DNA from 3 places in the Phytobacter diazotrophicus genome. Region 2 is predicted to be linked to each of the others. Evidence: predicted binding sites of a transcription regulator. Region 2 holds the regulator's gene; each other region holds the start of a gene.
What was found. Region 2 encodes PhoB, which activates phosphate uptake and scavenging genes when phosphate is short. Its sites were predicted from a motif close to CTGTCATAAAACTGNCNNAT; they were not measured.
Positions count from the first base shown of each region.

Region 1 (7,967 bases), 1.1 Mb from region 2:
CAGGCGCAACAGAATTGAAGAGTGGCCTAACCACCAGACCCTGTCATCGTCGCCCTTAATTTCTGCATGCTGCCACCACTGCGCAGTAAAACTGTCATAGCCCTCTGCGGGTGGACGGGGTAGTCCTGCGGCTTTGCGCTCCTGCCGCCAACGCTTTACATCGCCAGGCGCATGACCACCTGGCGTGAGATTAGTAAATCCGTCGGGACGATGGTGAGGAAGTACGGTATTAAACCAGAGATTTTTACGCGCCATACAGCCCCTCACCTTGCGAAATTAACGCTCGGCTACCAGACGAATAAATTCGTCGTCTTTGCCTTCTTCCTCAACAACCTGTGCCGGAGCAGCGACCTCTTTTTCCGGTTCGTTCGATTCGCACAGACGACGCAACAATGCGGTCTGACGTTTTTGCTGATCTAACACTGCTTCGAGCAATTCGATTTGCTCATTAGTCCGCGAACTTGCACGATTGATAAAGAACCACAGCACCAGCCCAACCAGCAACACCACCACCGAAACGACAAAAGACGCGATATTAAGCGCGCCTGAATTCATTAATTCGTTCATTTTACCACCTCAACCAAAGAGGTACATTTTACCACTGGCAAGACGGAAGGACATCATTAACGACAAAAAAGCCCCTACCAGGGGATATATTTATTGATGACGCAAATGCCGCTGAAAAACTGAACATCCTGGTCGCACATCACATTTAGCATTTGAGTCCAGAGCAACAGGCAGACCACCAGTACGGCGATCAGTATTAGCCATCTAAACTTTTTCACTCCACTCTCCGATACTCCACTCTATGTTACCAGGTTAGCATTAGTTCCTTAAACCGCGACTAACTGTATCTCTAATCGGAGTTTTTAGGAATGCTCGGGTGTGCGGTATACCGCCAAAACGGTAGCCTGAAAACAGTATCCAAACGCAAGGAATGAAAATGCGCACTCTTATTCGGGCAATTATTGTCGTGGCACTGGTCTGGGTTGGTATTTTGCTAAGTGGATATGGCGTGCTGATTGGCAGCCATGAAAATGCTGCAGGTCTGGGATTGCAGTGTAAATACCTGACGGCTCGGGGCGTCAGCACGGCACAATATGTTCACTCAAGCAGCGGTATTATCGGACTCACACAGTGTCCGGTACTGCGCAAAAGCGAAACCGTTGTCGATAATGGATAAACAAACGCCGCCATCAAGGCGGCGTTTTCACACTCAGAACGGGTAATCGTTATAACCCATCTGTTCAGAAATCTTACGCGCAGCATGGTGAAGCATACTGACATACTCATGCAGGCGTTCCTCGGAGAAACGCAGCGTCGGGAAGGAGATACTCAGCCCGGCAATGACGACGCCGAAACGGTCAAAGACTGGCACACCGATGCAACGTAACCCTTCTTCCTGCTCTTCATTATCTTCGCCATAACCCTGCTGGCGGACGATATCGAGCATCGGTAATAAATCCTCGGTACTGGTAATGGTGCGCTCGGTACTGCGTTTGTACTCTACGCCTTCAAGGATCTGCACAACCTCTTCCTTGTCACGCCACGCCAGCAATACTTTACCAATCGCGGTGCTATACAGCGGGTTGCGGCGACCAATGCGTGAATACATGCGCAGGTTATACATAGAGTCGATTTTATGGATGTAGACAATGCTGTCTTCATCCAGCGCGCCCAGGTGGATAGTCTCTTTGGTCAGGCGAGAGAGTTCACGCATCTGAATATCAGCACTGCGGATCAGGTCTACGTTTTGCAGCGCCCGTGCACCGAGTTCGAACAGTTTAAGGGTGAGAGAGTATTTCTCTGATTCCCCTTCCTGAGCAACATAGCCCAGTGATTTCATCGTCTGCAAAAAGCGATATACGGTGCTTTTTGACATCATGACGCGCTGCGAAAGTTCGGTGATCCCGATCTCACGTTCTTCGCCAAGCGCCTGCAGAATGCCAAATACCTTCAGTACAGAAGACACAGAGTCTGGCTGTTTATCCAAATCTGCAATAGCCATTAGTCACCTCATCGCCCGTGTTTTATAAAAATCAGAATAGTTTTTTATTATAAATTTCTCGCCTGCCCGTCGCAATCCGAGTTTGGTCACTTCGTTACAAATCTGCGATATAAAACCGAAATGCGGATGATAGAATCATTATACAAATCATTGAACAAGCAAAACCCAGCTTTTCCCATGAATAAATCCACACCAGACGGCTTACCGGTCCCACAACGCTACGGGGCAATTTTAACGATTGTTATTGGCATTACCATGGCCGTACTCGACGGCGCTATTGCTAACGTTGCACTGCCTACTATTGCACGGGATCTGCATGCCTCAGCGGCCAGCTCAATATGGGTCGTTAATGCCTATCAGATAGCGATTGTCATCTCCCTGCTGACGTTATCGTTCCTCGGCGACATGTTCGGCTACCGTCGCGTCTACCAGTGCGGGCTGGTGCTTTTTACATTGACGTCCCTGTTATGCGCGCTGTCAGATTCGTTACTCACGCTGACGCTTGCTCGTGTCGCGCAAGGTTTCGGTGGCGCGGCGCTAATGAGTGTGAATACTGCATTAATTCGCCTGATTTACCCCCAGCGTCAACTGGGGCGCGGGATGGGAATCAACTCATTCGTGGTTGCTGTCTCCTCGGCAGCAGGCCCGACGATTGCCGCAGCTATTCTCTCTGTCGCCTCCTGGAAGTGGCTGTTTTTGATTAATGTGCCACTGGGAGTACTCTCGCTGGTCCTGGCGCTGCGCTATTTGCCCGCCAATGGCTCACGCAGTGCGATGCCGAAATTCGATCTCCCAAGCGCAGTGATGAACGCGCTAACGTTTGGTTTACTGATAACCGCGATGAGTGGATTCGCCCAGGGGCAATCCACCACACTGGTGCTCACTGAAATCGCCGCCATGCTGGTGATTGGCACCTTCTTTGTACGTCGGCAACTGCGTTTGCCGGTGCCTCTGTTACCCGTCGACCTGTTGCGTATCCCGCTGTTCTCATTATCGATTTGTACGTCAATCTGCTCTTTTTGCGCACAAATGCTGGCCCTCGTTTCCCTCCCCTTCTTTATGCAATCGGTGCTTGGGCGCAGCGAAGTGGAAACCGGTCTGCTGTTAACCCCGTGGCCGTTAGCGACCATGGTGATGGCACCGTTAGCGGGTTATCTCATTGAACGTGTCCATGCCGGATTATTGGGCGCGCTTGGGCTGGCCATGATGGCGTGCGGCTTGTTTGCGCTTGCGATGCTACCCACAACCCCTGCCGATGCGGATATTATCTGGCGAATGGCCCTTTGTGGGGCGGGATTTGGCCTGTTCCAGTCGCCCAATAACCATACGATTATCAGCTCCGCGCCGCGTCAACGTAGCGGTGGCGCCAGCGGCATGCTCGGTACCGCGCGTCTGTTAGGGCAGAGTTCCGGGGCGGCACTGGTGGCGTTACTCTTCAACCTGTTTGATAAGAGCGGGACGCATACATCACTCATGCTGGCAGGCATACTGGCGACCATCGCCGCTATTGTCAGCGGTTTGCGGATCACGCAGCCGCGCACGGCATAAAAAAAGCGCGTCATATGACGCGCTTTTTCATTTCAGGCGTACGCCTTATTTGAGATAAGCTCCGCTACGCAGCGCTTCGATACGCTTGTCCAGCGGCGGGTGAGTCATAAACAGCTCGCTTAACGATTTGCCTTTACCGTTAATGCAAAATGCCATCATGCTGCTGGCTTCCTGCGGCTCGTAGCTGGTTTTCAGACGCTGGAGAGCGGCAATCATTTTTTCACGGCCAACAAGTTTTGCAGAACCCGCATCGGCATGGAATTCACGGTGACGCGAGAACCACATCGTGATGATGCTGGCCAGAATACCAAAAACCAGTTCCAGCACAGTCGCTACCGCAAAGTAGATCAACGGGTTACCGTTGCTCTCTTCGCCTTCATCGCGGTTGCCGCTAAGAAAGCCTGATGCAACCTGCGCTAGAATACGCGAGATGAAGATAACGAAGGTGTTCACCACCCCCTGAATCAGGGTCATCGTGACCATGTCGCCGTTTGCAATATGGCTGATTTCGTGGGCAATAACCGCTTCGGCTTCATCACGGCTCATATTCTGCAAAAGCCCGGTACTGACAGCGACCAGCGATGCGTCACGGCGTGCACCTGTCGCAAATGCGTTGATATCCGGCGCATGGTAGATAGCCACCTGCGGCATCGCGATACCCGCCTGGCGAGCCTGATTAGCAACGGTATTCATCAGCCAGCGTTCCATGTCGTTACGCGGCTGTTCAATAACCTCACCGCCTACGGACTTCAGTGCCATCCATTTCGACATCAGCAGTGAAACAAAAGAGCCGCCAAAACCAAACAGCAGCGCCATAATCAATAATCCCTGCACGCTGCTCGACTGAATGCCCGTCAGGCTAAGCACCAGGCCGAAGACAAGCATGACGGCAAGGTTAGTCAACAGGAAGAGCGCGATACGCATCATAATTTTCTTTTAACCTCTAATTAACAAAACGCACTATGCGATTACCCACATCGTATGGTTAATCCGGCTATTTTCAAGCATCAGAGAGCCGTAAGTGACCAGAAAGACACAACTTTACATTTTGTAGCACAATGCTTACGCCATGTGGAGCTTGTTAAAAAAACAGGCACAATTTCTTGTGCCTGCTGGAGGGTTATTTTGCGGGAGCGGGGTCAGCCGCCGGGGAATCTTTTTCAAGATGGGCAAGGTCCAGCGCGATATGGACGGTCTCATCAAGATAGGGATCCGGCTCCTGGTAATCTTTCGGCAGATCTTCCAGTTTCTTCAGCTGCGGTTTGCCTTCACGTTTGAAGCGATCGTTGAGGCGACTGAGACGAATAGCATCGTCTTCGGTGTTCTCTTTTTCACGCTGCGCATAGTTCAGTGACACGATATTCTTCTTATCTTTCAGGGCATTGAAGCGAGCAATGTCCTTCATGATGTACTGGAATTCCGGGTCTTTCGCGATACGCTCATCATGTTCCTGCAGCAGCTGCGGACCAAACGGCTTCATGTCGCCATACTTCGTAAAGTTAGCCGCATTGATACTATCCCACGGCAGGGCGTTATCTTCAAACTTCTCGCCCGTTTCCGTCACTTGCGTACCCGTCGGCATGATGATGTCCGGTGTAACGCCTTTACGCTGTGTACTGCCGCCATTGACACGATAGAATTTCTGGATCGTGTACTGCACTGAACCCAGCGCAGGCCATTCCGGACGCAACATCTGGTCGTAAATACGGTTCAGCGAACGATACTGCTGAACGGTACCTTTACCGAAGGTGGGCTCACCCACGATCAACGCACGACCATAATCCTGCATCGCCGCAGCAAATATTTCAGATGCCGAGGCACTGAAGCGGTCGACCAGTACCACCAGCGGGCCTTTGTAATAGACCACGCCATCGGTATCGCTGTCTTCACGGACTTTGCCATTATTGTCGCGAACCTGAACCACAGGACCTGACGGAATAAACAGACCGGAAAGGGAAACCGCTTCCGTTAATGCTCCGCCACCGTTGGTGCGCAGATCAATCACGACGCTGCTAACGTTCTGTTTTTCGAGCTTCTGCAACTGAACCTTGACGTCATCCGTCAGACCCACATAGAAGCCAGGAATATCCAGTACGCCGACTTTTTCTTTGCCGACCGTTTTCACCGACATTTTCACTGCACGGTCTTCAAGACGAATACGTTCACGCGTCAGCGTTACAATCCGCGTCTTCGTTCCTTTACCCGCAGGCAGAATTTCGAGGCGAACTTTGCTGCCTTTCGGACCTTTGATCAGCGCAACTACGTCATCGAGACGCCAGCCAATGACATCGACCATATTCTGGCCCGTCTGACCAACACCAACGATACGATCGCCCACGCTGATGGCTTTGCTCTTCGACGCCGGACCGCCCGCTACCATCGAATTGATAACCGTGTAGTCGTCATCCATTTGCAGAACGGCACCGATACCTTCCAGAGAAAGGCTCATCTCAGTGTTGAACTGTTCCGTATTGCGTGGCGACAGATAGTTAGTATGCGGATCAATTTCGCGGGCAAACGAGGTCATCGCCAGCGAGAACACATCTTCACTGTTGGTTTGCACCAGGCGGCGAATGGCAAACTTATAACGACGCGTCAGAGTATCGCGGATCTCTTTATCATCTTTACCAGTGAGTTTGAGACTCAACTCGTCATATTTGACCTTGCCGTCCCACAGAGCATTAAGCTCAGACTCATCCTTCGGCCATGGCGCTTTGCTGCGGTCAAGGTTGAAAGTGTCGTTGCCAGAGAAATCCATCGGGCGCTCCAGCACTTTCAGTGCGTACTGGTAGCGTTCGAAACGGCGTTTTTGCGCGAGATTGTAGAGATCGTAGAAAACATCGAGTTTGCCGGTGCGGAGTTCATCACCTAACTGCGTTTTTTTCTGCGCGAATTGTGCAACATCGCTGGCCAGAAGCACGTTATGGCTGTAGTCCAGCAAATTGAGGTAACGATCGAAGATCTTTGCCGAAAAGGCTTGATCCAAATCGAATTGACGGTAGTGAGAACGGGTAAACCGCGAGGTCACACGTTCACTCACCGTCGCGTGCTGAGCCTCTTCCTTTAACACCGGAATTTGATCGGCACGGGTAATATCTTCCACTGCGAAAACCTGGCCTGTTACTAATAACAGACCAGCCAACGCTGTGCGCTTAAACAAAGTGTTCATGCCAGGCCAGGCCTCCGTTTCAGAACATCAAATGTTCTGCGCGTACAATCATCGACATACCCGAAGTAAGCTGTACGCGAACGCCATCTTTGGTGATTTCCAGGACGGTGGCGTCCATCGCATTATTACCCGCTTTAACCTTGAGGTTTTGACCTACGGTCAGTGCAGATAAATCTGAAACTGGCGTATGACGTTCTTCTCGTGGCGCACGCTGGGGTTTTGCGGCAGGTTTGTCAGTACGAGGTTTACGCTCGCTATTTTCCTTACGGCGCGGTGCCGGACGAGGTTTACGCTCACGACGCGGAGCCTCTTCCGTCTCACCTGCTGCAATGGCGGCTTCGCGTTTTTTCGCTTGTTGTTCAGCGCGTTGCGCCTGAACGCGAGCTTTGGCTTCTTCAAGCTGTTTACGGGCGTGCTCAACGTGTTGCTCATCCAGAACGCCACACGGGTTACCGTCGAGATCGACACGGGTCGCACCAGCTTTAATACCGTACAGGTAACGCCAGCTTGAAGTGTAAAGACGTAAAGCGGAACGAAGCTGAGTTTTGCTGAGATTCATCTCGCCCTCAACTCGTGCTACTAAATCCTGAAAAATACCGATTTTCAGGGGACGCGCTTCGCCTTCTGCACTGAAACAGTGAGGAAAACGTTCGGACAAAAAGGCGATAACTTCTTTACTGCTATTCAACTTAGGTTGATTTTCCATGAAATTTCCTGATTACAACGGACGTTGCCAACAAGCCGCAGGCATGAACAGGCGTCATTATAATGACGCTATCCGTAAATGCTACGTTATCCGTTGATTATCCTGCGACGCTCGCAAAGAATTTTTTATAATCGGTCTGTACAAGCGTGTTTTCCAGGTGCGAAACCAGCTCACGCAACCCTTGTTCATCCTCTGCAGTAAAGCGCGAGAACGCGACGCTATCGATATCAAGTACGCCAATAATCTGATTATTCAGTGTAATGGGCAGTACGATTTCGGCATTACTGGCAGCATCACAGGCAATATGCCCGGAGAACTGATGAACATCTTCCACGCGTTGCACGCTATTTTGTGCCACAGCAGTACCGCAAACGCCGCGTCCAACCGGAATACGCACGCAGGCAATCTTGCCCTGGAACGGCCCCAATACCAGCGTATCCCCTTCAAGGAGATAGAAACCGGCCCAGTTCACGTCGCTCAGTCGCTCAAAAAGCAGCGCGCTGGTGTTAGCGAGTGTCGCTAAGAAACTGGTTTCA
Region 1 is NZ_CM125428.1:3,406,877-3,414,843, forward strand. Features, by position in the region: gene ACS0RQ_RS16550 (MBL fold metallo-hydrolase) at 1-255, opposite strand, end outside; gene ACS0RQ_RS16555 (YebO family protein) at 277-567, opposite strand; gene mgrB (PhoP/PhoQ regulatory lipoprotein MgrB) at 642-785, opposite strand; gene ACS0RQ_RS16565 (YobH family protein) at 944-1,183, shown strand; gene kdgR (DNA-binding transcriptional regulator KdgR) at 1,217-2,008, opposite strand; gene ACS0RQ_RS16575 (MFS transporter) at 2,186-3,556, shown strand; gene htpX (protease HtpX) at 3,602-4,483, opposite strand; gene prc (carboxy terminal-processing peptidase) at 4,677-6,725, opposite strand; gene proQ (RNA chaperone ProQ) at 6,745-7,431, opposite strand; gene ACS0RQ_RS16595 (free L-methionine (R)-S-oxide reductase MsrC) at 7,529-7,967, opposite strand, start outside.
Region 1: the regulator PhoB is predicted to act here: its motif matches at 2,100-2,119, upstream of kdgR (DNA-binding transcriptional regulator KdgR).

Region 2 (7,967 bases):
AAGGGATCGTTGGCACCGTCCAGCCCAACCTCATCACCATAGTAAATGCAGGGCACGCCGGGCCAGGTAAACAGCCAAACCACCGCCAGCGGCAACCGGGCCACATCTTTTCCCAACACCGTTTTAAAACGCGGCGTGTCGTGGCTATCGAGTTGGTTGAACATACGTAACTGTTGCTGATGCGAAAGCCCGGCGCGGTAGTTATCCATCCATACCATGCAGGTTTGCGCATCAATACGCTGGGGATCCATCGAAATATCGGTATTCGCCAGAAACGCCCATACCGGAAAGGTAAAACCACGGTAGTTCATGGCGGCGTCTTCCACGTCCGCCTGTAGCCACTGGCGCGCATCGCCAAAATGCTCGCCAACGATGTAGGCCTCAGGCAGCGTCTCTTTGGCGGCTTTGGTAATCCCGGCGACATGTTGCAGGTTATTGCGCGCACCGCCCCCCTCACCCAGCATATGCACCACATCCAGCCGCCAGCCATCCATATTCCAGGGCGCTTTCAGCCAGTGACGTACCACACTGTCTTCGCCCTGGTACATCTCGTTCACCAGAGTTTGCGCCTGGTAGTCCAGCTTTGGCAGGCTGGAATAGCCCAGCCAGTCACGCGCGCGGCCATCCTCATCAAAACTGTACCATTCACGCCATTCGGAAGCGGGATTATGACAGGCGCCGGTGGTGCCGCGGTTGTGTCGGTCAAACCAGGCATGTGAATCACCGCTGTGATTAAAGACCCCGTCCAGTACCAGACGGATCCCCAGACGAAGGGTACTCCGACGCAGGCGAAGCAGTGCCTGATCGCCGCCGAAACGTGCGTCCACGTGACGATAATCTTCCGTATCATATTTATGCACGCTAGGGGCGACAAAGACCGGGTTCAGATAAAGCGCAGTTACGCCCAGTTCATGCAGATAGGACAGCTTTTCACTGATACCGTCCAGCGTACCGCCATAAAAGGTCGAGCCGCCGGCCTCGCCGCTCAACGGTTCATCCCAGTCGCGCAGCACAATTTCCTGGCCTGCGGCATGGTGATAGTAAACGTTGTCCTGCCGATCTTGATGCTGTTCCCCCCGGGCAAAACGATCGGGGAAGATCTGATAGAACACCTGTTCTGCTACCCACTGCGGCCCACTGTCAGGGGAATCGACGGCGAATTGCTCCAGCCGTGCAGGGGGAAACGGGCTAAACCCCTGAGGGGTAAACCAGAGCTGGCGGTCGTCCCACAGCAGCTTAAAGCTGTAACGACGCCGCGGCTGCCCACTTTGTAGTGAGATGGCTGCACGCCAGGCCGTCACGCCTGATTTTGGTGCCAGGCGGACCCGCCGCATCGGTATCGAGGTCTCTTCATTGTCTATCTCGGCCCGTAACGTGACACGAGACGGAGGCTTACTTCCGGTTAGCCAGAGTGTCATCACCAGTTGGTCTTTGTTCTGTTTTACAAATGGCGCGACAGGCAGATGCCAGGCTTGCAACATCGACTTTCCCCTATGTCAAAAATGACCTCACTCTTGCACAAATCTCGTCTCGATAGCTCATCTTTTCTGCGTTTTTATGGGGTTGAGAACCAGGGCGCAGAAAACTCGCTGCGCATATTTTTCGCAAAGCCAGATGTGATTTGTCGGGTTTTTCGTCGGATACAGGCGCGGTAAGGTGGAAGATGAAGGAAGAGTGTTAACGCAGTGTTTGCCCGGTAATCTGACATTACCGGGCATCAGAGAATTATGCTTTCTGGCGTTTAAACATCCAGCCAATCAGTAGCAGAACAATCCACGCGAAACCCACATACAGCGAAATGCGCGTGTCCGGGTGCCAGCCAATCAGGGCGATAATAAAGACCAGAAAAACCAGGCCAGCCACCGTGGTGGCAACGCCGCCCGGGACTTTGAATTTCAGAGCATTCACTTCCTGCGGCGACAAACGACGACGGAAGGCAATTTGCGACAGCAGGATCATGATCCATACCCACACGGTGGCGAATGTCGCCAGCGAAGCAATCACCAGGAAGACGTTTTCCGGCATGATGTAATTGAGGTAAACCGCAAACAGCAGCGCGATGGTCATCACCATTACCGTGACCCACGGAATGCCGCGACGGGACGTTTTGGCAAACACTTTGGGCGCACTGCCCTGCTCCGCCATACCGTGCAGCATACGCCCCACGCCAAACACATCGGAGTTAATCGCCGACAATGAGGCTGTCAGTACGACGAAGTTAAGAATGCTGGCCGCGAAAGTGATCCCCATATGCTGGAAGGTCAGCACGAAGGGGCTACCGTCGGTCCCCACCTGGTTCCACGGGTAGATAGACATGATGACAAACAGCGTGCCCACGTAGAACACCAGGATACGCATCGGCACGGAGTTGATTGCACGCGGAATAGATTTCTCAGGGTCTTTCGCTTCCCCGGCGGTGATGCCGATGATTTCAATACCGCCGTAGGCGAACATCACCATTTGCAGCGACATCACCATCCCCAACCAGCCGTTACTAAAGAAACCGCCGTTGGTCCACAGGTTACTGATACCGGTAGGCTGGCCGCCGTTGCCAATCCCCCAGATGATGATGCCAAAACCAGCGACAATCATGATGATGATGGTAGCGACTTTGAAGAAAGAGAACCAAAACTCCAGCTCACCAAAGACTTTCACGCTCATCAGGTTGATGGCACAGATGATCAGCACCACGCTGAGCACCCAGATCCAGTGTGGTACGGCGGGAAACCAGACACCCATGTAAATGCCAAAGGCGGTCACATCGGCAATCGCCACAATCAGGATTTCGAAACAATAGGTCCAGCCGGTGATATAACCGGCCAACGGCCCGAGGTTTTCCTGCGCATAGCGGGAAAATGAACTGGCGGACGGGTTGTGTACTGACATCTCGCCCAGCGCGCGCATGATGATATACGCCGCCACACCACCGATGATATAGGCCAGCAATACGCTTGGCCCGGCCATTTTGATGGCATCGGCGGAACCGTAAAACAGCCCGGTGCCAATCGCCGACCCCAGGGCCATAAAGCGAATGTGCCGGGTACTAAGACCTCGCTTTAGTTTGTTCGTACTTTCCATGGTTTCCTGTTCCAGGATCTAAAAAAAACAAAAAACCACGGGACTTTACGTCCCGTGGTTAGTAAACCTTATTGCGCAATTAATGGGCGCTGGATGTCACCTGACGCCCGGCGGCACGATCCCAGCACACAGCCAGAGCCACCATCACCACTGTTGGCATCAACCAGGCCAGCCCCTGCTCTGCCAGCGGTAGACGTTGAGTCCAGGCCGGAAGCATATCGCTAAATGCAGATGCTTTGATACCGTCCAGTACGCCAAAGGCCAGACTGATGAACATCGCCGGTGCAATTACGCGGGTCGAATTATGCCACCAGGAGCGCGTAAAGCTTAACACCACAAGTGCGATACACGGCGGATAGATCATTGTCAGCACCGGAATAGAGATTTGAATCAGATGACTCAGCCCCAGATTCGACACCGCCATGGAGAAGATCCCCAGGATAAACACCAGCGCACGGTAAGAGAGCGGCAGATATTGCGAGAAGAACTCCGCGCAGGCGCAGGTCAGCCCCACCGCCGTAACCAGGCAGGCGATAAAAATCAGCGCAGCCAACAGGAGGCTGCCAGCGCCACCAAAGGTATGGGCAACATATGCATGCAAAATCGCAGCACCATTGGCAGACTGATCCACCAGCGTCGAGCTATCAGAACCCAGACGGAACAGCGCCAGATAGAGCAGCGTCAGACCGACGCCGGCCATCAGGCCAGCCCAGACGGTATAGCGGGTCAGCAAGCGGGCTTCTGTTACGCCACGTGAACGTGCCGCATTAACGATAACGATGCCGAACACCATCGCGCCCAGCGTGTCCATGGTGAGATAGCCATTCACAAAACCGTTCGAGAACGCCGCATGCTGGTAGGCATCCATCGCATGGCTAATCGGACCGGCTGGCCAGATGATAGCGGCAACAGAGAGAACGATCAGCGCGATAATTTTCAGCGGTGCGAGAAAATTCCCGACGGTATCCAGCAATTTGCCCGGATAGAGCGACACCAGAATGACCAGTGCAAAATAGATAATGCTGTAAATCAGCAGCGGCAAAGAACCTTCACCGGTCAGCGGCGCAATCCCCACCTCAAACGATACCGTCGCGGTACGCGGCGTGGCAAACAGCGGCCCCACGGCAAGATAGCAGACGGTGGCCAGCAGTACGCCGGCTACTTTACCAATCGGCGTGCTGAGGCTATCCACCCCTCCGCCCACTTTCGCCAGCGCGACGACCGTCAGCACCGGCAGGCCCACAGCGGTAATCAGAAAGCCAATTGAGGCAGTCCAGACGTGCTCGCCCGCCTGCAAACCAACCATCGGAGGGAAGATGATATTTCCGGCGCCGACGAACAACGCGAAAGTCATAAAGCCCAGAGCAACAATGTCTCGTGGTTTTAAATGATGGGTCATAAACGTTTACTGCCTGTGGATGTGATGTTGTAAGTGTTGAAATTTTCGCCTTATTTCAGCGGAACATTACGGCGGAAATAACCTTTAAACGTAGCGGGAAACACTTCCCGCGCTGCGTGACGGAGAATAGTTTTTCGATTTATCACGCAAATACAGTCGGTCTGACGACATACGGGGCGCAATTTAAACGCTTATAACGTTTAAAGGCAATAAGGGATCGCAAAACCAGATGGTTATACCAACTCTACAATAAATGCCAGATGAAGATACTGTATATAAGAAAAACGGATGGCTAATCATGCGAACAAAAAATAGTCAGAGACATAATCTGTTTGAAGATTCGGGAAAAACGAAGTGTGAAAAGCGGGTCTATGACAGAAGTGGAAAGAAAAACTGACACCTCAGGTGTCAGCTTGCGTTCTTCACGACGAGACGTGCGGGCAATGTAAAGCTGAAACGGGTGCCTTTACCCGGCGTACTGTCGATTTCGAGCTTACTTTCGTGATGGTTAAGCGCGTGTTTTACGATAGCCAGCCCCAAACCGCTACCACCGGTTTGCCGGGAGCGGGCTTTATCAACGCGGTAAAAGCGCTCTGTCAGGCGAGGAATATGTTCAGGCCCAATCCCCGGCCCATTATCTTCAACGATAAACTGCGCGCCAGAGATCGCACGCTGCCAGCGCACGGTAATGTGTGTTCCCGCTGGCGTATGGTTCACGGCGTTATAGACCAGATTGGAAATCGCGCTGCGTAGCTGATCCTCATTCCCCAGCACTTTCAGGTCGTTGTCGACCACGAATTCAAGCTCATGCTTCTTTTGGCTTAACGTCTGCGCCTCGCGCTCCACAACACGCAGCATCATCGGCACATCAATAGTTTCATTTGGCGGTAACGTCGGCGCCGCTTCTATTTTGGATAATGTCAGTAACTGTTTAACCAGACCTTCCATTCGCGATGTCTGCTCACGCATGGTGTGCAGCGCCTTGTCACGCGGCGGCCCTTCCAGCGTCTGCTCCTGCATCATTTCCAGATAGCCCTGCAATACCGTCAGCGGTGTGCGTAGCTCATGGCTGACGTTGGCAAAAAAGTTACGCCGGGCCCCTTCAAGCTGATGCATTTGCGTGACGTCACGCGCCACCATCAATAACTGCTGCTCGCTGTAGGGCATCACGCGGATCTCCAGATGACGACCATTGTTAAGCACCAGATTAAGCGGGCGGGTGAAATCTTTCGTTTTAAGGTAGCGGGTAAATTCCGGATAACGCAGCAGGTTGAGAATGTTTTGTCCGTTATCGTCCGGCCAGCGTAGATTCAGCAATTGCTGTGCCAGGCCATTACACCAAAACATCGTCCCCTCTTCGGTGATCATCACTAACGCATCAGGTAGCGACTCCGCGCCGCTACGAAAACGTTTGATCAGATTACCCAGCTCACGACGGCGTTTTTTATTACGCATCTGCATCTGGTGCAGACCATAAAGCAGGGGTTCCCAGCTTCCCGTGCCCGGCGGCGGCGTCATACTTTTATCGACCCACAACCACCAGGAAAGACGCATTAAATTCCAGAAATGCCAGGCCAGTAACCCGGTGACTGCCACCAGTAAAAACCAGGGCAGATAACCAAATAAAGCGCCGAGCAGTGCAGCGGGTAGACAACAAAGGATGAGTTCGAGTACCAGCCTTTTCCATGACAGCCGTTCCAGCACGCGTCACACTCCTTTCAGATTTTAGAAACGGGTCGAGAAACGATAACCCGTGCCGCGAACGGTTTGAACCATACGATCGTGGCCGCTGTGTTCCAGCGCTTTACGCAACCGGCGAATATGCACATCCACCGTGCGGTCTTCAACATACACATTCGTTCCCCAGACATGGTTCAGCAGCTGTTCGCGGCTATACACACGCTCAGGATGCGTCATAAAGAAATGCAGTAGCTTAAACTCCGTCGGCCCCATGTCCAGAGGATTTTCACCGGTCATCACACGGTGAGAGCTCGGATCAAGGCTCAACCCCTGCATTTCAATGACTTCTTCTACCGCCATCGGCGAGATACGACGCATGACAGCTTTAATACGTGCCACCAGTTCCTTGGGCGAAAACGGCTTAGTAATATAATCGTCCGCGCCCGTCTCAAGTCCGCGCACGCGGTCTTCTTCTTCACCACGGGCGGTCAACATCATCACCGGGATATCACGGGTCATCGCTTCACGCTTGAGATGTTTAATGAACTGAATACCTGAGCCACCTGGCAGCATCCAGTCGAGCAAAATTAGATCGGGCCAGGGTTCATTAAGTTGGTTCACCGCGCTGTCATAATCTTCCGCTTCGACAGGTTGAAAGCCGTTTTGTTCGAGCACGAAACACACCATCTCACGGATTGGCGCTTCGTCTTCTACGACCAGAATGCGTCTTGCCATAATTTGCCCTGTTTAAATTAAGTCATCAGCTAAGTGCGGCGCCATTATGCGTCACTTTTGTGACAGATTTATGAAACAAATGACCAACAGGTGACCCAAGCCTTTGTTTTATGACAGTGGGAAATTCTTTCACTGGCGGCTCGTGTGCCCCTGAATGTTATAATCGCGTTTACGCTTTTTTGCCACGGAACCGCTATGCGCATCCTTCATACTTCGGACTGGCACCTGGGTCAGAACTTCTACAGTAAAAGCCGCGCCGCCGAACACGACGCTTTCCTCACCTGGCTGCTGGTCACCGCTGAGGAGCACCTGGTCGACGCCATTATTGTCGCGGGTGACATCTTTGATACCGGCTCCCCACCCAGCTATGCGCGCGAGCTGTACAACCGTTTTGTGGTAAAATTACAGCAGACGGGTTGTCATCTGGTTGTGCTGGCAGGCAATCATGATTCAGTAGCCACCCTTAATGAATCGAAAGATATTCTTGCGTGGCTGAAGACAACCGTTGTTGCCAGCGCAGGCAGCGCGCCTTTTTATTTACCGTTGCGTGACGGTTCGCCCGGTGCGGTTTTCTGCCCGGTGCCTTTTTTGCGTCCACGCGACATCATGACCAGCCAGGCGGGACTCTCCGGGCAAGAAAAACAGCTTCATTTGCTGCAAGCCATTACCGATTACTACCAGCAACAGTATCAGGCCGCCTGCGAATTACGCGGCGACAGCGTGCTGCCGATAATCGCCAGTGGGCATCTGACCACCGTCGGTGCCAGTAAGAGTGACGCCGTACGTGACATCTATATCGGTACGCTGGATGCCTTCCCCGCGCAAAACTTCCCGCCTGCGGATTACATCGCGCTTGGGCATATTCACCGCCCACAAAAGCCGGGTGGGCAAGAGCATATCCGCTACTGCGGCTCGCCTATCGCTCTGAGCTTTGACGAAACCGGTAACAGCAAATATGTCAATCTGGTGACATTTTCAGCAGGAAAACTGGCGGATGTGACAGCGCTGGAAGTCCCTGTTACACAGCAACTGGCGGTCATCAAGGGTGATCTTGAGTCGATTCGTCAGCAACTTG
Region 2 is NZ_CM125428.1:4,458,328-4,466,294, forward strand. Features, by position in the region: gene malZ (maltodextrin glucosidase) at 1-1,481, opposite strand, end outside; gene proY (proline-specific permease ProY) at 1,726-3,078, opposite strand; gene brnQ (branched-chain amino acid transporter carrier protein BrnQ) at 3,158-4,477, opposite strand; gene phoR (phosphate regulon sensor histidine kinase PhoR) at 4,886-6,181, opposite strand; gene phoB (phosphate response regulator transcription factor PhoB) at 6,203-6,892, opposite strand; gene sbcD (exonuclease subunit SbcD) at 7,088-7,967, shown strand, end outside.

Region 3 (7,967 bases), 2.7 Mb from region 2:
CAAAGCGCGACGGTAGCACCGAGCGCATCAATCTCGACAAAATTCATCGGGTGCTGGATTGGGCGGCAGAGGGGCTGAGTAATGTATCCATCTCCCAGGTGGAACTGCGTTCCCATATTCAGTTCTACGACGGCATCAAAACGTCCGACATTCATGAGACTATTATCAAAGCCGCTGCGGACCTGATCTCCCGTGAAGCGCCAGACTACCAGTACCTCGCCGCGCGCCTGGCCATTTTCCACCTGCGTAAAAAAGCCTACGGTCAGTTCGAGCCGCCAGCGCTGTACGACCATGTGGTAAAAATGGTTGAACTTGGCAAATACGACACGCATCTGCTGGAAGACTACACGGAAGAAGAGTTCAAGCAGATGGACGAGTTTATCGACCACTGGCGCGATATGAATTTCTCCTACGCGGCCGTTAAGCAGCTTGAAGGCAAATACCTGGTTCAGAACCGTGTAACAGGCGAAATCTACGAGAGCGCGCAGTTCCTCTATATCCTGGTGGCTGCCTGCCTGTTCTCAGGGTATCCACGCGAGACGCGTCTGAGCTACGTGAAACGCTTCTATGATGCGGTCTCTACATTCAAAATTTCTCTGCCGACGCCGATTATGTCCGGCGTACGTACTCCGACACGTCAGTTCAGCTCTTGCGTGCTGATCGAGTGCGGCGACAGCCTGGACTCGATCAACGCCACTTCCAGCGCAATTGTGAAATATGTTTCCCAGCGTGCCGGTATCGGTATCAACGCGGGTCGTATTCGTGCGCTGGGTAGCCCGATTCGCGGCGGTGAAGCGTTCCACACCGGCTGTATCCCGTTCTACAAACACTTCCAGACCGCGGTAAAATCCTGCTCTCAGGGCGGTGTGCGTGGTGGTGCGGCGACCCTGTTCTATCCGATGTGGCATCTGGAAGTTGAAAGCCTGCTGGTTCTGAAAAACAACCGTGGCGTTGAAGGTAACCGTGTACGTCACATGGACTACGGCGTACAGATCAACAAACTGATGTACACCCGCCTGCTGAAAGGGGAAGAGATCACCCTGTTCAGCCCGTCTGACGTCCCGGGCCTGTATGACGCGTTTTTCGCCGATCAGGATGAGTTCGAGCGTCTGTACACCAAATACGAGAAAGACGACAGCATCCGCAAACAGCGCGTGAAAGCCGTTGAGCTGTTCTCGCTGATGATGCAGGAACGTGCCTCTACCGGCCGTATCTATATCCAGAACGTTGACCATTGTAACACCCACAGCCCGTTTGACCCGGTGGTTGCGCCAGTGCGCCAGTCTAACCTGTGCCTGGAAATCGCTCTGCCAACCAAACCGCTGGAAGACGTGAACGACGAAAACGGTGAAATCGCGCTCTGTACGCTGTCTGCCTTTAACCTGGGTGCAATTTCTAACCTGGAAGAGCTGGAAGAGCTGGCGGTGCTTGCCGTGCGTGCGCTGGATGCCCTGCTGGATTACCAGGACTACCCGATTCCAGCGGCAAAACGCGGTGCAATGGGCCGTCGTACGCTGGGTATTGGTGTAATTAACTTCGCCTACTGGCTGGCGAAAAACGGCAAACGCTACTCCGATGGCAGCGCCAACAACCTGACCCACAAAACGTTTGAAGCCATTCAGTACTACCTGCTGAAAGCATCTAACGAACTGGCGAAAGAGCAAGGCGCATGCCCATGGTTTAACGAAACCACCTACTCCAAAGGCATTATGCCTATTGATACCTACAAGAAAGACCTGGACGGTATCACCAGCGAGCCCCTGCACTACGACTGGGACGCCCTGCGTGAATCGGTGAAAACTTACGGCCTGCGTAACTCCACGCTGTCTGCGCTGATGCCGTCGGAAACCTCATCGCAGATCTCCAATGCCACCAACGGCATTGAGCCGCCGCGCGGCCATGTGAGCATCAAGGCGTCGAAAGACGGTATTCTGCGTCAGGTGGTGCCGGATTATGAGTTGTTGAAAGATAAGTACGAGCTGCTGTGGGAAATGCCGAACAACGACGGCTATCTGCAACTGGTGGGCATCATGCAGAAATTTATCGACCAGTCGATCTCTGCAAATACCAACTATGACCCGACACGTTTCCCGTCCGGAAAAGTGCCGATGCAGCAATTGCTGAAAGACTTGCTCACTGCCTATAAATTTGGCGTGAAGACCCTGTACTATCAAAACACCCGCGACGGTGCGGAAGATGCGCAGGATGATCTGGTGCCGTCCATTCAGGATGATGGCTGCGAAAGCGGCGCATGTAAGATCTAATGTAAATGCCGGGTGGCGCTACGCTTACCCGGCCTACGATTTTGTTTGCCCGATCTACAAAATCTCTCACAGGACACACTCATGGCATACACCACCTTTTCACAGACGAAAAACGACCAGCTCAAAGAGCCAATGTTCTTCGGCCAGCCGGTCAACGTGGCGCGCTACGATCAGCAAAAATATGACATCTTTGAAAAGCTGATTGAAAAGCAACTCTCCTTCTTCTGGCGTCCGGAAGAAGTTGACGTTTCCCGCGACCGTATTGACTACCAGGCGTTGCCGGAACACGAAAAACACATTTTCATCAGCAACCTGAAATACCAGACGCTGCTGGACTCTATTCAGGGTCGTAGCCCGAACGTGGCGCTGTTGCCGCTGATTTCGATCCCGGAACTGGAAACCTGGGTTGAAACCTGGGCGTTTTCAGAAACGATCCATTCGCGCTCTTACACCCACATCATCCGTAATATCGTGAACGATCCGGCGATTGTGTTTGACGATATCGTCACCAACGAGCAGATCCAGAAACGTGCCGAGGGCATTTCGGCCTATTACGATGAACTGATTGAGCTAACCAGCTACTGGCATCTGCTTGGCGAAGGTACCCATACCGTTAACGGTAAAAGCGTGACCGTGAACCTGCGCGAGCTGAAAAAGAAACTGTATCTGTGTCTGATGAGCGTTAACGCACTGGAAGCTATTCGCTTCTACGTCAGCTTTGCCTGCTCTTTCGCCTTTGCGGAGCGCGAACTGATGGAAGGCAACGCCAAAATCATCCGTCTGATTGCACGCGATGAAGCGCTGCATCTGACCGGGACTCAGCACATGCTGAACCTGCTGCGTTCAGGTAGCGATGACCCGGAAATGGCTGAGATTGCCGAAGAGTGCAAACAGGAGTGCTATGACCTGTTCGTCCAGGCGGCTCAGCAGGAGAAAGAGTGGGCAGAGTATCTGTTCCGCGACGGCTCCATGATCGGTCTGAATAAAGACATCCTGTGGCAGTATATTGAGTACATCACCAATATCCGCATGCAGGCGGTCGGCCTGGACTTGCCGTTCCAGACCCGCTCTAACCCGATTCCGTGGATCAATACCTGGCTGGTCTCTGACAACGTTCAGGTGGCTCCGCAGGAAGTGGAAGTCAGTTCTTATCTGGTTGGCCAGATCGACGCCGAAGTCGATACCGACGACCTGAGTAACTTCCAGCTCTGATGACGCGCGTAACCTTACGGCTGACGGGCACACAGGTGTTGTGCCAGGAAGAACATCCGTCTTTGTTGGTGGCGCTGGAATCACACCGCGTGCCGGTGGAATACCAGTGCCGCGAAGGTTACTGCGGCTCCTGTCGCTGTCGCCTGGTCACAGGCCAGGTCGACTGGCTGACCGAGCCGCTGGCCTTTATCCAGCCTGACGAAATATTACCCTGCTGCTGCAAAGCAAAAGGGGATATTGAGATTGAAATGTAAAAGGGCCGCGCGCGGCCCTTTTTATTGCCTTACCGGCGCTTAGCCGCCACTTGTGCATGATGTTTGCGTTCACCAATCATCACCACAATCAGCAAAAGCACAGCCAGAATGCTGCCGCCAATCATCACCATAAAACCACCGTCCCAACCGAAGAAATCGACGGTGTAACCCACAATCGCACTGGCCGCCACCGACCCGCCAAGGTAGCCGAATAAACCGGTGAAGCCCGCTGCCGTACCGGCGGCTTTTTTCGGAGCCAGTTCAAGAGCATGCAGACCAATGAGCATCACCGGGCCGTAGATCAGGAAGCCAATGACAATCATACAGACCATATCTATCGTCGGATTACCCGCCGGGTTTAACCAGTAGATGATCGTGGCGATGGTGACCAGCGTCATAAAGAAGACGCCTGTTGCACCACGATTACCTTTGAAAACTTTGTCCGACATCCAACCGCAAATCAGCGTTCCTGGGATCCCGGCATATTCATAAAAGAAGTAGGCCCAGGAAGATTTATCCAGCGCGAAATGTTTCACTTCTTTCAGGTAGGTGGGTGACCAGTCCAGAATGCCGTAGCGCAGCAGATAAACGAAGACGTTGGCGATGGCGATGTACCAGAGCAGACGGTTCGGGAAGACGTACTGCATAAAGATTTGCTTCGCCGTCAGTTCCTCTTCTGCCTTTTCGCTGTAATCGTCCGGGTAGTCGTTTTTATACTCTTCAATCGGCGGCAAGCCGCAGGACTGAGGAGTATCGCGCATCATAGCGAACGCGAAGATCGCCACAATGATTGCCCCAAACGCAGGCATATACAGCGCCGCGTGCCAGTCGTTAAACCAGGCCATACCCAACAGGAACAGCAACGGGGGAATACCGCCGCCGACGTTGTGCGCACAGTTCCATACAGACACTATCCTGCCACGCTCTTTTTGCGACCACCAGTGCACCATGGTACGTCCGCACGGCGGCCACCCCATTCCCTGGAACCAACCACACAGGAACAGCAGCACAAACATAATGGCAATGCTCGATGTCGCCCACGGGACAAATCCCATGAACAACATGACTGCCGCGGCCAGAATCAACCCGGCGGGCAGAAAAACGCGCGGATTCGAACGATCCGAGACCGACCCCATAATGAACTTTGAGAAACCATAGGCAATGGAGATCCCCGACAGCGCAAACCCTAAATCACCGCGGGAAAAGCCCTGCTCCACAAGGTAAGGCATGGCCAACGCAAAATTTTTGCGCACCAGATAATAGGCCGCATAGCCGAAGAAAATACCCAGGAAGATCTGCCAGCGCAGACGACGATAAACCGGGTCGATACGATCTTCAGGAAGTCTTTCTCGGTGGGATTCTGGCCGGAAAATACTCAACATATATGCCTCCGTGGCAGGGTTTTATCATTATATGTGACTACTATGAGTGAAAACGAAACCATGATTTCGTTTGTAACGGTTTTACCCGGCAAATTCTAACGACAAAAGGCGATTTGTCGCACCTTATGTTACACATTTATGACAAAGCTCCACTTTCAGACATAAAACCACGCTGGTTATTTTCGTTTTTTGCTCGAATATGCGCGATATCAAACAATCCATAGCAACAGTGTGGCTAAATGTTTCTATGGAATCCCGCTCGGAAGACGAAAATATGGGTAACTCAAACGATAACGATGTCATCATCATCGGCGGTGGCGCGACCGGAGCAGGCATCGCCCGCGACTGTGCATTGCGCGGACTGCGCGTGGTACTGCTTGAACGCCATGACATTGCCACAGGTGCCACCGGCCGCAATCACGGTTTATTGCACAGCGGTGCGCGTTACGCAGTGACCGATAACGAATCCGCCCGGGAATGCATTGCAGAAAACCAAATCCTCAAGCGTATCGCTCGCCACTGTATTGAGCCTACAGACGGTTTATTTATCACCCTGCCAGAAGACGATCTGGCTTATCAGCCTGTCTTTATTGATGCCTGCCAGCGCGCGGGGATTAACGCGCAGGCCATTACGCCAGAAGAAGCGCGGCGCACAGAACCCAGCGTAAACCCGGCACTGATTGGTGCCGTCCGCGTGCCCGATGGCACTGTGGATCCCTTTCGCCTGACCGCCAGCAATATGCTGGATGCGCGTGAACATGGCGCCACTATCCTGACAGGCCATGAAGTCTGCGGATTAATACGCCAGGGCGACAGGGTCACCGGTGTACAACTGATGAACCCGCAAACCCATGAAATTTATCCTCTGCATGCTCCTGTCGTGGTCAATGCCGCCGGGATTTGGGGCCAGCGCATCGCGGAGTATGCGGATTTACGGATTCGCATGTTCCCGGCCAAAGGAGCCCTGCTGATACTCGACCACCGTATCAATCAGCATGTGATAAACCGTTGTCGTAAACCGGCAGATGCCGACATCCTCGTACCCGGCGATACCATTTCCCTGATTGGCACCACCTCGACGCATATTGACTATAAGGATATTGACAACATCCGGGTGACGCCCGAAGAGGTCGATATTCTGCTGCGTGAAGGGGAAAAGCTGGCGCCAGTGATGGCGCAAACCCGTATCCTGCGCGCCTATGCAGGCGTACGTCCTTTGGTTGCCAGCGATGATGACCCGACAGGACGTAACGTAAGCCGCGGTATTGTGCTGCTCGATCACGCTCAACGTGACGGGATGGAAGGCTTTATCACCATTACTGGCGGCAAGCTGATGACCTACCGTCTGATGGCGGAGTGGGCCACAGATGCCGTCTGCCGCAAGCTCGGTCTTAACACCCCTTGTACCACAGCGACAACGCCGTTGCCCGGTTCACAGCAGCCTACCGAACAGGCGCTGAAAAAAATTATCTCACTGCCGGTGCCGCTACGCGGTTCGGCTATTTATCGCCATGGCGATCGCACACCAGCCTCGCTGGGCAGCGATCGCCACAGTCGTAGCCTGGTGTGCGAATGCGAAGCCGTCACCGCCGGGGAAGTCCAGTATGCCGTTGAAAACTTGAATGTTAACTCTCTGCTGGATCTGCGCCGCCGTACCCGCGTGGGCATGGGCACATGTCAGGGTGAACTGTGCGCCTGTCGCGCAGCCGGCTTACTGCACAGCATGCGGGTGACCAGTGAAACAGAATCTATTAACCAGCTTTGCGCATTTTTGAATGAGCGCTGGAAGGGCATCAAACCTGTCGCCTGGGGGGATGCGCTACGCGAAAGTGAATTTACACGTTGGGTCTATCAAGGACTGTGCGGGCTGGAAAAGGAGCCAACTGATGAAATTTGATACGGTTATTATCGGCGGCGGCCTCGCCGGGTTACTCTGCGGCATTCGGCTGAGCGAAAACGGTCAACGCTGTGCCATTGTCAGCCGCGGTCAGAGCGCACTCAATTTCTCTTCCGGCTCGCTGGACCTACTCTCCCGTCTGCCGGACGGGCAACCGGTCACCGACCTCATCGCCGGGGTAGACGCGTTACAGCGTATGCAAAGCGAACATCCTTATGCCTTACTGGGCGCTGAAAGGGTACGCCACTATGCAAAAATGACCCAGACCATGCTGGCAGACTGCGGCATGGCGCTAAAAGGTGAGGCCGATACGCCGCATATGCGCGTCACCCCACTGGGCACCTTCCGTCAGGCCTGGTTAAGCCCCAATGAAATTCCTCTCCAGCCGACAAAAGATATTGCCATTGGGGTCGTCGGTATTTGTGGGTTTCTCGATTTTCAGCCGCAACTCGCTGCCGCGTCACTGAAAAAACGTGGCATAAATGCCACCGCAGAAGAGATAACGCTGCCGGTGCTGGACCGCGTGCGGGATAACCCGAGTGAATTTCGCGCCGTCAATATCGCCCGTGTACTGGATGTTGCACAGAATTTTGACGAGCTGTACCGCGCCTTGCTGCCGTTAAGCCGTCAGTACGACGAGCTTTACTTCCCGGCCTGTTTCGGCCTGCAGGATAGCGCCGTCTTTACACGACTTAACCAACAACTCTCCTGTCCGCTACGGTTGCTGCCTACCCTGCCGCCATCGGTTCCCGGCACCCGCATGCAATCACGCCTGCAACAGCGTTTTATCCAAAGCGGTGGGACATGGATGCCCGGTGATGAGGTGATCCGTGCCGATGTGGAAAGTGAGCGCGTGACACAACTGTGGACGCGCAAGCATGAGGATATTGCGCTACGTCCACGCCATGTGGTGCTCGCCAGCGGCAGTTTTTTCAGTAACGGTTTGATTGCCGAACGC
Region 3 is NZ_CM125428.1:1,710,248-1,718,214, reverse strand. Features, by position in the region: gene nrdA (class 1a ribonucleoside-diphosphate reductase subunit alpha) at 1-2,264, shown strand, start outside; gene nrdB (class Ia ribonucleoside-diphosphate reductase subunit beta) at 2,346-3,476, shown strand; gene yfaE (class I ribonucleotide reductase maintenance protein YfaE) at 3,476-3,730, shown strand; gene glpT (glycerol-3-phosphate transporter) at 3,760-5,112, opposite strand; gene glpA (anaerobic glycerol-3-phosphate dehydrogenase subunit A) at 5,387-7,009, shown strand; gene glpB (glycerol-3-phosphate dehydrogenase subunit GlpB) at 6,999-7,967, shown strand, end outside.
Region 3: the regulator PhoB is predicted to act here: its motif matches at 5,238-5,257, upstream of glpT (glycerol-3-phosphate transporter).